DNA from 2 places in the Streptomyces cadmiisoli genome. Region 1 is predicted to be linked to the other one. Evidence: riboswitches for the same ligand, from Rfam matches in the RefSeq annotation. Region 1 holds a riboswitch; the other holds the start of a gene.
The links. A riboswitch is a leader RNA that binds a small molecule or an ion and turns the genes downstream of it on or off. The one in region 1 is predicted to bind cyclic di-AMP.
Positions count from the first base shown of each region.

Region 1 (5,090 bases):
CGCCGATGGGTGCGCTACGGCGCGCTGATCACGCTGCTGGCGCTGTCCGGCCTCGTCATACTCGCCCTGGTCCGGGAACAGACCGGCACCGAGGGGTTCCTGGTCGGGCTCGGCCTCGCGGTCCTGCCCGTGCCGCTGCTCATAGCCGCCTTCCGCTGGCTGGACCGGGTCGATCCGGGCCCCTGGCGGAACCTGCTGTTCGCCTTCGCCTGGGGCGCGTGCGCGGCGGCGCTGATAGCGATCATCGCCAACAGCTTCGCCACCAGATGGATCGCCACGGCGACCGCTGATCCGGCGAGCGCGGACACCCTCGGCGCCACCGTGATAGCCCCGGTCGTCGAGGAGTCCGCGAAGGCCGCCGCCGTCCTGCTGCTGTTCCTGTTCCGCCGCCGGGACTTCACCGGCATCGTCGACGGCGTGGTGCTCGCCGGGGTCACCGCGACCGGGTTCGCGTTCACCGAGAACATCCTCTACCTCGGCACGGCCTTCGGCACCGACCAGCTGACCGGCGGCAGCGGGATCGCCTCCGTCACCGCGGCGACGTTCTTCGTCCGCATCGTGATGTCGCCCTTCGCGCACCCCCTGTTCACCGTGCTCACCGGCATCGGCTTCGGCCTCGCCGCCCTCGCCGGGCAGCGTCAGTACCTGCGGCGGGTGCTGCTGCCGCTGTCCGGGCTGCTGCTCGCGATGGGCATGCACGCCTTCTGGAACGGCTCGGCGACCTTCGGCGACTACGGGTTCCTCGCGGTGTACGGCGGGTTCATGGTGCCCACGTTCGGGCTGTTGACCTGGCTGGCGATCTGGACGCGGCAGCGAGAGCTGCGCACGGTGCGCGAGGAACTGCCGGCCTACGTCGTCGCCGGCTGGCTGTCCCCGGCCGAGCCGTTCGCCCTCGGCTCGATGCACGCGCGCCGCGTGGCCCGCCAGTACGCCGGACGCCATCTGGGCAAGGCGTCCGCGCGCACCGTGGCGCAGTACGAGGCGTACGCGACGTCGCTGGCCTTCCTGCGGCACCAGGGGCGCCGGGGGCGGGCCCGCGCGGACTTCGCCGCCCGGGAGGGCGAGCTGCTGCGGGAGTTGTGGAACCGGCGTGAGGTGGCGCGGCCGGCCCTGGAGTACGCGGCGCGGATCACCGCGCCGCCGGTGCCGGTGGCCGCGCCGTACTGGCCGATGCAGGGGTGGGCGGCGCCTGCCCACGGCCCGGCGGCGGCACCGCACCCCGGACACCACCCGCACCCCGGACACCAGGCACACCCCGGACACCAGGCACACCACCCGCACCCGGGGCAACACGCACACCCCGGGCAACACCCGTACCCCACGTACCCGTCGTATCCCGCGCAACCGGCTTACAACCCGTACCGGCCGTGACCCGTACGCCACCGGCACCCGCGTGTCACGCACGCGCGCCCGAGGTGTCCGCGGGTCAGGCCGCGGCCTCGGTCAGCCGGTGCAGCTCCGCCTCCGTCAGCCGCAGTTCCGCCACTGCCAGCAGCGCCGGCAGTTGTCCGGCCGTCCTCGCGGAGGCGATGGGCGCGGCGACCGTCGGCCGGGACGCCAGCCAGGCCAGGGCGACCGTCGCCGGCCGGGTGTCGTGGGCGGCGGCGATCTCGTCCAGGGCGGTCAGGACACGCCGACCGCGCTCGGTCCGAAGGTGCTTCCCGGCGCCCGCCGCCCGCGGGCTGTCGACCGCCGTGCCGGGACGGTACTTGCCGGTGAGGAAGCCCGCCGCGAGCCCGTAGTACGGCACAGCGGCCAGTCCGCCCTGCGCGGCGACGTCCAGCAGCGCGCCCTCGTAGGTCTCGCGGGAGACGAGGTTGTAGTGCGGCTGGAGCGCCACGTAGCGCGCCAGGCCCTCGCGTTCGGAGAAGTCCAGGGACGCCTTCAGCCGCTCGGGCGAGATGTTGGAGGCGGCGATGTGGCGCACCTTGCCGGCCGCCACCAGTTCGTCCAGGGCGCCGATGATCTCCTCTACCGGCACCTCGGGCTTGTCGAAGTGGGTGTAGTAGAGGTCGATGTGATCGGTGCCGAGACGGCGCAGCGAGGCGTCCGCGGCGGCCTTGATGGTGCCGGCGGTCAGGCCCTGGTACTCGGGGTGCTGGCTGACCTTGGTCGCGATCACGACGTCCGACCGGTTGCCGCGCGCCCTGAGCCAGTTGCCGATGATCGTCTCGGACTCGCCGCCCCGGTTGCCCGTGACCCAGGCCGAGTAGGAGTCGGCGGTGTCGAGGAAATTGCCGCCGGCCGCCGCGTAGGCGTCGAGCACGGCGAAGGACTGCGCCTCGTCGGCGGTCCAGCCGAAGACGTTTCCGCCCAGTGCGAGCGGAAAGACGTTCAGATCGGTGCTGCCGAGCGGGCGGAGAGAAGTCATGGACGTCATGGACAAGGTCAACTCCCGCCCCGGTGGCGGCTGTTCCGCATGCGCCGGGACCGGCAGCCCTGACGTCGGGGGGTTGTCGTCAGGACCGCCGGGGTTCGCGGAGAGCCGCTGTCAGGGGGTGAGTCCCTTGCTGCGCAGCCAGGCCAGGGGGTCGATGCCGCCGTCCGCGCCGCCGGAGTGGACCTCGAGGTGCAGGTGGGCCCCGGTGACGTTGCCGGTGGCGCCCACCCGGCCGATGACCTCGCCCGTGGTGACCTTCTGGCCGACGCTGACGCTGATGGAGGACTGGTGGGCGTACCAGATCTCGGTGCCGTCATCGAGGGTGAGCACGGTCTTGTAGCCGTACGACCCGTTCCAGCCGGCCTCGGTGATGGTGCCGCTGTGCACGGCCTTGAGCGGCGTGCCCGTGGGCGCGGCGAAGTCGAGTCCGGTGTGGTAGCCGGAGGACCACAGGGAGCCGGCCTGACCGAAGGTCGAGGTGAGGGTGTACGAGGAGGTGGGCAGCGTGTACTGCTTGGCCAGCGCGGCGAGGCGCTCGGCCTCGGCCTTCTCGCGGGCCTCCTCCTCCGCCGCGGCCTTCTCGGCGGCGGCCTTGGCCGCGGCCTCCTTCTCGGCCTTCTCGGCGGCTTCGGCGGCGGCCTTCTGCGCGGCGGCCACGGCCTTGGCGGCGGCCTTGGCGTCCACCTGGTCCTGCTGCTGTTCCGCCTGGGCGATGATCCGGGCGCGCAGCGCCTCGCCGGCGTCGGTGGTGCCCTCGGCGGTTTGCTCGGTGGTGATGCCGATGCCGCTGAGCGGGGCGGCGCTCTCGGGGGTGCCCTTGTCCGAGTCGTCGGAGATCAGCGAGCCCACGGCCGGGAGGTCGGGCATCGATATCGCCACCGGCGGCTTGCCGGTCTGCGCGGTGGCCATGCCGCCCGCGCCGACCGCGGCGATGACGCCGACGCCGAGAACCGTGGAGCTGCGGGCGAGCCCACCGCCACGCTGCTTGGAGACGCGGTGCCGGCCACGTACGGGGCGAACGGTCTCCGCGGTGGGATTCCATTCCTCCCAGGGGCCCTCGTCGGTGCGCTGACCCCCGTAGACGATGGTGTCGCCAGAACTCTGGGTCGGCGCGAAGGGGGCTTCTGGGGCAGGCCGGTTGGACGCCACGTGGGCGTACTCCTTTCCTTCCTTCTCGCCTACCGGGTTAGCTGACGGGTTCGGAGCAGGAAGGTCTCCTACGCGCGTAAATCAGCCAGCCGATATCGGCGACTTACGCCCGATTCACCCCATGTTCGGTGGTTCCCCGGTTCCCTTGCGGGATTCGGCGCGTGCGCACGGAGCCGCCTCTTGTGACGGCTGGGACGACCGCGCTGCGTTATCGGACGTTAATAGAACCGGGGCCTGATTTCCAAGCGGTTCCACTTGATCATTAACGAATTCCAGGTGGACGTACGGTGTCATGAGTGGAGAAAATCGGGCGAGTTGACCACCGACTGCGCGGAATACCTGATCTGACCGTGTGTCAGTTGTTATGCGGAGGGCGTTCGCCCGGTCACATGCCGTGACAGCGGGGATCGACTCGGATCGAATGTGTGCCGAGTGCGCCCGCGAGAAAATGCGGAAAAAACTTGAGGCCGGAATCCAAAACTGGATTCCGGCCTCAAGCCTTCAGTAGCGGGGACAGGATTTGAACCTGCGACCTCTGGGTTATGAGCCCAGCGAGCTACCGAGCTGCTCCACCCCGCGTCGTTGTGACTCCAGTGTACGTCATGTTCGGGACCGAAAGTGACACGCTGCCCCTCCGGGGGTCCCGACCGGCGATTTCGCCCCCCGCAGCGGGGCGGAGAGCGGGCTGCGCAGGGGAGCGGGCCGGGCGCGGCGCGGGCCCGTGGGCGCACGGCGGCCGGCGGAGCCCGGCCGCCGCCGCGAGGTCCGCTCAGCCCGCGTTGAGGTCCGAGAACTCCGTCAACCGGGCGATCGGCAGGGTGTGTTGCGTCTGGAGCACCTTGGCGCGCAGGTAGCGGACGTTGTGGGCGGTGGTGAAGACCCCGGTGGGGATCCGGTCGCGGACCGCGACGCCCAGTCCGCGCAGCTGCTCGGCCTTGTCGGGGTTGTTGGTGAGCAGGTCCAGTTCCGTGATCGACAGGGCGTTCAGCATCTGGGCCGCCGCCGTGTAGTCGCGGGCGTCCTCCGGGAAGCCGAGCGCGGTGTTGGCCGCGTAGGTGTCCAGGCCCTGGTCCTGGAGGGCGTACGCGTCGAGCTTGTTGTAGAGGCCGATGCCGCGGCCCTCCTGGCGGAGGTACAGCAGGACGCCGCCGCGGGTCGCGATGCGCTCGACCGCCTCGCGCAGCTGCGGTCCGCAGTCGCAGCGGGCCGAGCCGAAGACGTCGCCGGTCAGGCACTCGGAGTGCAGCCGGACCAGGGGTACGGCGCCGGGCTCCGGGGCGCCGAGGACGACGGCGAGGTGCTCCTGGCCGTCGGCCAGACCGTGGAAGGTGACCAGTTCGGCGTCGACGCCGTAGCCGTCCTGGAAGCGCAGCGGCACCCGGACGCGGGCGCGCGGCGTGGCGGCGGGAAGGTCGGGCATGCGGGTCTCCGATTCCGTCCAGGCTGCTTCAATTTTGAAGCAGCCTCTTCGATCAAGGACCCTACTCCATGCTTGAACTTTGAAGCAACGAGTTTGCGGGGATCCCCGGCGGCCGCGTGACGCGGGTCACGTGCAGGAGGT
Region 1 is NZ_CP030073.1:4,829,402-4,834,491, reverse strand. Features, by position in the region: gene DN051_RS20935 (PrsW family intramembrane metalloprotease) at 1-1,371, shown strand, start outside; gene DN051_RS20930 (aldo/keto reductase) at 1,427-2,371, opposite strand; gene DN051_RS20925 (M23 family metallopeptidase) at 2,492-3,529, opposite strand; cyclic di-AMP (ydaO/yuaA leader) riboswitch at 3,541-3,699, opposite strand; tRNA gene DN051_RS20920 (tRNA-Met) at 4,035-4,108, opposite strand; gene DN051_RS20915 (GTP cyclohydrolase II) at 4,299-4,949, opposite strand; gene DN051_RS20910 (MarR family winged helix-turn-helix transcriptional regulator) at 5,076-5,090, opposite strand, start outside.

Region 2 (5,090 bases), 2.1 Mb from region 1:
GCGCCGACGAACTGTGCCGGTACGCCGTGCTGTTCGGCGACCCCAAGCTGGCCCTGACCGCCGTCCAGCGCCTGCTGACCGTCACGGCGGAGGAGGTCCGGGAGGTCGCCAAGGCCCGCCTGCGGCCCGACAACCGGGCGGTGCTCGTCTACGAGCCGACGTCCGGCGAAGCCGATGACACCGAGGGCGCGGAAGCCGCCGCCACCGACGAGGACGAGGAGGCGGCCAAGTGACCGAGCTCGCCGCGATGGAATTCCACCCGCAGCCGCAGGCGGGCGAGGCCCGCCCCTGGGCCTTCCCGGCCCCTGTCCGAGGCAGCCTCGACAATGACCTGACCGTCCTGCGCTGCCACCGCCCCGGCCAGCAGGTCATCGCCGTGGAGGTGCTGCTGGACGCGCCCCTGGAGGCCGAGCCGGACGGCCTCGACGGAGTCGCCACGATCATGGCGCGGGCCTTCTCCGAGGGCACCGACAAGCACTCCGCCGAGGAGTTCGCCGCCGAGCTGGAGCGCTGCGGCGCCACCCTCGACGCGCACGCCGACCATTCCGGTGTCCGCCTGAGCCTGGAGGTTCCGGCGTCCCGCCTGGCCAAGGGCCTCGGCCTGCTCGCCGACGCCCTCAGGGCGCCCGCGTTCGCCGACAGCGAGGTCGAGCGGCTCGTCCGCAACCGGTTGGACGAGATCCCGCACGAGCTGGCCAACCCCGCCCGCCGCGCGGCCAAGGAACTCTCCAAGGAGCTGTTCCCCGCGACCTCGCGCATGTCCCGGCCGCGCCAGGGCACCGAGGAGACGGTGGCCGGCATCGACTCCGCGGCGGTCCGCGCCTTCTACGAGAAGCACGTTCGCCCCGCGACGGCGACCGCCGTGGTGGTCGGCGACCTCACCGGCGTCGACCTCGACGCGCTGCTCGGCGACACGCTGGGCGCCTGGACCGGTTCCGCGGCCCGGTCGCGGCCCGTGCCGCCGGTGACCGCCGACGACCGCGGCAGGATCGTCGTCGTGGACCGGCCCGGCGCCGTACAGACGCAGCTGCTGATCGGTCGTGTCGGATCCGACCGCCACGACCGCGTGTGGGCCGCCCAGGTCCTCGGCACGTACTGCCTGGGCGGCACCCTCACCTCCCGTCTGGACCGCGTCCTGCGCGAGGAGAAGGGCTACACGTACGGCGTGCGCGCGTTCAGCCAGGTGCTGCGCTCCGCGCCCGACGGCAGCGGTGCCGCGATGCTCGCCATCAGCGGCGCGGTCGACACGCCGAACACCGGCCCGGCGCTCGAGGACCTCTGGACGGTGCTCAGGACGCTCGCCGCCGACGGTCTGACCGACGCCGAGCGGGACATCGCCGTGCAGAACCTCGTCGGGGTGGCGCCGCTGAAGTACGAGACCGCGGCGGCCGTCGCGGGCACGCTGGCCGACCAGGTCGAGCAGCACCTCCCCGACGACTACCAGGCGACGCTGTACCAGCAGCTCGCCGCGACCGGCACCGTCGAGGCGACCGCGGCCGTCGTCAACGCCTTCCCGGTGGACCGCCTGGTGGCGGTTCTCGTCGGTGACGCGGCGCAGATCAAGGAGCCCGTCGAGGCTCTGGGCATCGGCGAAGTGACCGTCGTTCCGGCCGAGTAGGGATCCGGACGGCGGCACGCGCGCGGGAGCCCTGGTGAAGGAAGAGTCACCAGGGCTCCCTTATGTCCGGATTGGGGGAGAGGTTGCCTGTCTGGCCTGTGGCATGCGCTACAAAAGCGGTGTTCCGTTTGGGGATTGAAAGATGCCCCGTTTAGCGTCATCCGGGCTGTCCGTCACGCAGTGCGCCGCGTCCGCGGCACCGGACAGCCATCGCCGAGTCCCCGTACGGCGCGAGCCAGGGGAGCCGGGGACCCAATGATGCAGTCCCTGGGGTGAATCGGACGCCCGCGCCCAGCGAGGGTGTCCGTAGGAGACCTTCCTGCTCCGAACCCGTCAGCTAACCCGGTAGGCGAGAAGGAAGGAAAGGACAAGCCACTACATGGCGTTCACCCGCGCCACCGGGAAGCATCGTCGTCCCGGCCGGATGCAGCGCACCACCGCCCGTGCGGCGGGCGTCGCAGCGCTCACCACCACCGGCGTCATCGGCACCCTGGCCGTCTCCGCGTCGGCCGCCGAACCGGCCGCCGAGCAGACCGGGCTGATGCCGGTCATCACCCTGGGCGACTCGGTCGCCGAGCAGATCGACGCCCAGGCGGTCGCGCAGCAGCAGGCGGCCGAGGAGGCCGCCGCCGAGCGGCGCGCGGAGGCCGCGGCGAAGAAGCTCGCGGAGCAGCGGGCCGAGGAGGCGCGCGAGGCCAAGGAGCGCGCCGCCCGCGAGGCCGAGCGCAAGCGCCTCAACACCTACGTCCCGCCGATCGGCGGCTCCTACATCTCGACCGGCTACCAGGCCGGCGGTTCCCTGTGGTCCTCCGGCAGCCACACCGGCATCGACTTCCACGCCGCGAGCGGCACGCCCGTGCACGCGGTCGGTTCCGGCACCGTCGTCGAGGCGGGCTGGGACGGGGCGTACGGCAACCAGGTCGTCATCCGGATGAACGACGGCTCGTACACCCAGTACAGCCATCTCTCGTCCATCGCGGTCTCCGTCGGCCGGACGGTCACCCCGGGCGAGCAGATCGCCCTGTCCGGCGCCACCGGCAACGTCACCGGACCGCACCTCCACTTCGAGGCCCGCACGAGCGCCGAGTACGGCTCGGACGTCGATCCCGTGGCCTACCTCCGTTCGCACGGCGTGAGCCTCTGACGACGGACCCCCCGCGCCACCCGAAAGCCCCGGTTCACCGAACCGGGGCTTTCGGTGTTTCCGGTGCCTGTTTGTCCAAAAAATATCTATGGATTCCGGCCCGCCGTCGGAGATTCCAGCTCATTGGAATAGAGTCACGAACACGCGTCACTCGTCGACGTTTCACGGGGATTAAGGCGGAGGTCGGTCATGCGTATTCCGGCGCACTCGGTGTGCACGGCGATCCGGGACGACATCGTTGCCGGTGTCCACGAGCGCGGCAGCCGGCTCACCGAGGAACTCCTCGCGCGCCGCTACGGCGTCTCGCGCGTCCCCGTCCGGGAGGCACTGCGCACCCTGGAGGCCGAGGGGTTCGTGGTGACCCGGCGGCACGCGGGCGCGTGCGTCGCGGAACCCACCGAACTGGAGGCCGCCGACCTGCTGGAGATGCGCATGCTGCTGGAGCCGCTGGGCGCCGCGCGGGCCGCGCAGCGGCGCACCGAGGCCCACATGAAGGTTCTGCGCGGTCTCGTCCGGCTGGGCCAGGAGCGGGCCAGGAGGGGCAACAGCGACGATCTGCGCTCCCTGGGCGGCTGGTTCCACGAGACGCTGGCGCAGGCCTCCGGCAGCCCGGCTCTGATCGCGATGCTGACCCAGCTTCGACACAAGATCGCCTGGATGTACACCGTGGACGCTCCGGCCGCGCCCGTGGAGTCCTGGACCGAGCACGGCGCGATCGTGGACGCCGTTTCGCGCGGCGACGGCGAGCGGGCGCGGGCACTGACAGCCCTGCACACGGAGCGCGCCACCACCGCGCACCGGCTCCGGTTTCCCGGCGGCCAGGCCCGCTCCGACCGTGTGAGGACTTCGCAACATCCCGTAAACATGTCGGGCCTGCGGAATTAACACATGCACCGTATACAAAGAGGAGATATTCGGTGGCAGCGTATTAGCCCTGCCCTTTTCCGGGTGCGGCGGGAATTCACGTGCGCGCCTCAAAGGCGTGCCCGTGCGGAATGGGTGTGCCCGTCACGGAAAATTTCCCGGACCGTCAGGGAAGGGCGAAGCCGCGCCGCCGGGAGCGTGAAGTCGCGCCGCGACGGGAAGGGCGAAGCCGCGCCGCCGGAAAAGGTGAAGCCGCGCCGCCCGGGACGGGCGACGCGGCTTCGGTGACCGCCGCGCGAGGCGGTCAGACGGTCTCGGGCAGTTCCTCGAGGCCCTCGGCGACCAGCTTGGCCAGGCGGTCGAGCGCGACCTCGGCGCCCTCGGCGTCGGAGGCCAGGACGATCTCCTCGCCACCCTGGGCGCCCAGGCCCAGGACGGCGAGCATGGAGGCCGCGTTGACGGGGTTGCCCCCGGCCTTGGCGATCGTCACCGGGACGCCTGCGGCCGTGGCGGCTCGGACGAAGATGGCGGCGGGGCGGGCGTGGAGGCCCTCGGCCCAGCCGATGTTGACGCGGCGCTCAGCCATGTGATGCTGCCCTTCAGGTGTTCAGGGTTGTCTAGACCAGTTTCCCATATCGTGAAGTGTGCCCGGTGCCGCCCCGTGGTCGGCCCCGGGCAGTGCCGGACCGCGGCCTCGGCCCGACGCTCGTGCTTCCACAGACCACAGACTGCCTCGCGCCGTTGTCGGACGCGAGCCGTACTCTGGGGCGCATGCAGAGCTCGTCGGAACGGAGCGAGTACCCCGCCCACTGGGAAGCCGACGTGGTGCTGCGCGACGGCGGCACGGCGCGCGTCCGCCCCATCACCGTTGATGACGCCGAGCGCCTGGTCAGCTTCTACGAGCAGGTCTCCGACGAATCGAAGTACTACCGCTTCTTCGCGCCCTACCCGCGTCTGTCCGCCAAGGACGTCCACCGCTTCACGCACCACGACTTCGTGGACAGGGTGGGACTCGCGGCCACGATCGGCGGCGAGTTCATCGCGACCGTGCGCTACGACCGCATCGGCGCCGACGGCCTCCCCGCCTCCGCGCCCGCCGACGAGGCCGAGGTCGCCTTCCTGGTGCAGGACGCCCACCAGGGACGCGGTGTCGCCTCGGCCCTCCTCGAACACATCGCCGCCGTCGCCCGTGAGCGCGGCATCCGCCGCTTCGCCGCCGAGGTGCTGCCCGCCAACAGCAAGATGATCAAGGTGTTCACGGACGCCGGGTACACCCAGAAGCGCAGCTTCGAGGACGGCGTCGTACGCCTGGAGTTCGGCCTCGAACCCACCGACCGCTCGCTCGCGGTGCAACGCGCGCGTGAACAGCGCGCCGAGGCCCGGTCGGTACGGCGGCTGCTTTCGCCCGGTTCCATCGCCGTCGTCGGCGCGGGCCGCACCCCCGGCGGGGTGGGCCGCGGCCTC
Region 2 is NZ_CP030073.1:2,694,847-2,699,936, reverse strand. Features, by position in the region: gene DN051_RS11320 (M16 family metallopeptidase) at 1-233, shown strand, start outside; gene DN051_RS11315 (M16 family metallopeptidase) at 230-1,618, shown strand; cyclic di-AMP (ydaO/yuaA leader) riboswitch at 1,820-1,984, shown strand; gene DN051_RS11310 (M23 family metallopeptidase) at 1,998-2,762, shown strand; gene DN051_RS11305 (GntR family transcriptional regulator) at 2,952-3,647, shown strand; gene DN051_RS11300 (HPr family phosphocarrier protein) at 3,931-4,212, opposite strand; gene DN051_RS11290 (bifunctional GNAT family N-acetyltransferase/acetate--CoA ligase family protein) at 4,398-5,090, shown strand, end outside.
Region 2: another riboswitch for cyclic di-AMP. It lies ahead of DN051_RS11310 (M23 family metallopeptidase); the one in region 1 lies ahead of DN051_RS20925 (M23 family metallopeptidase).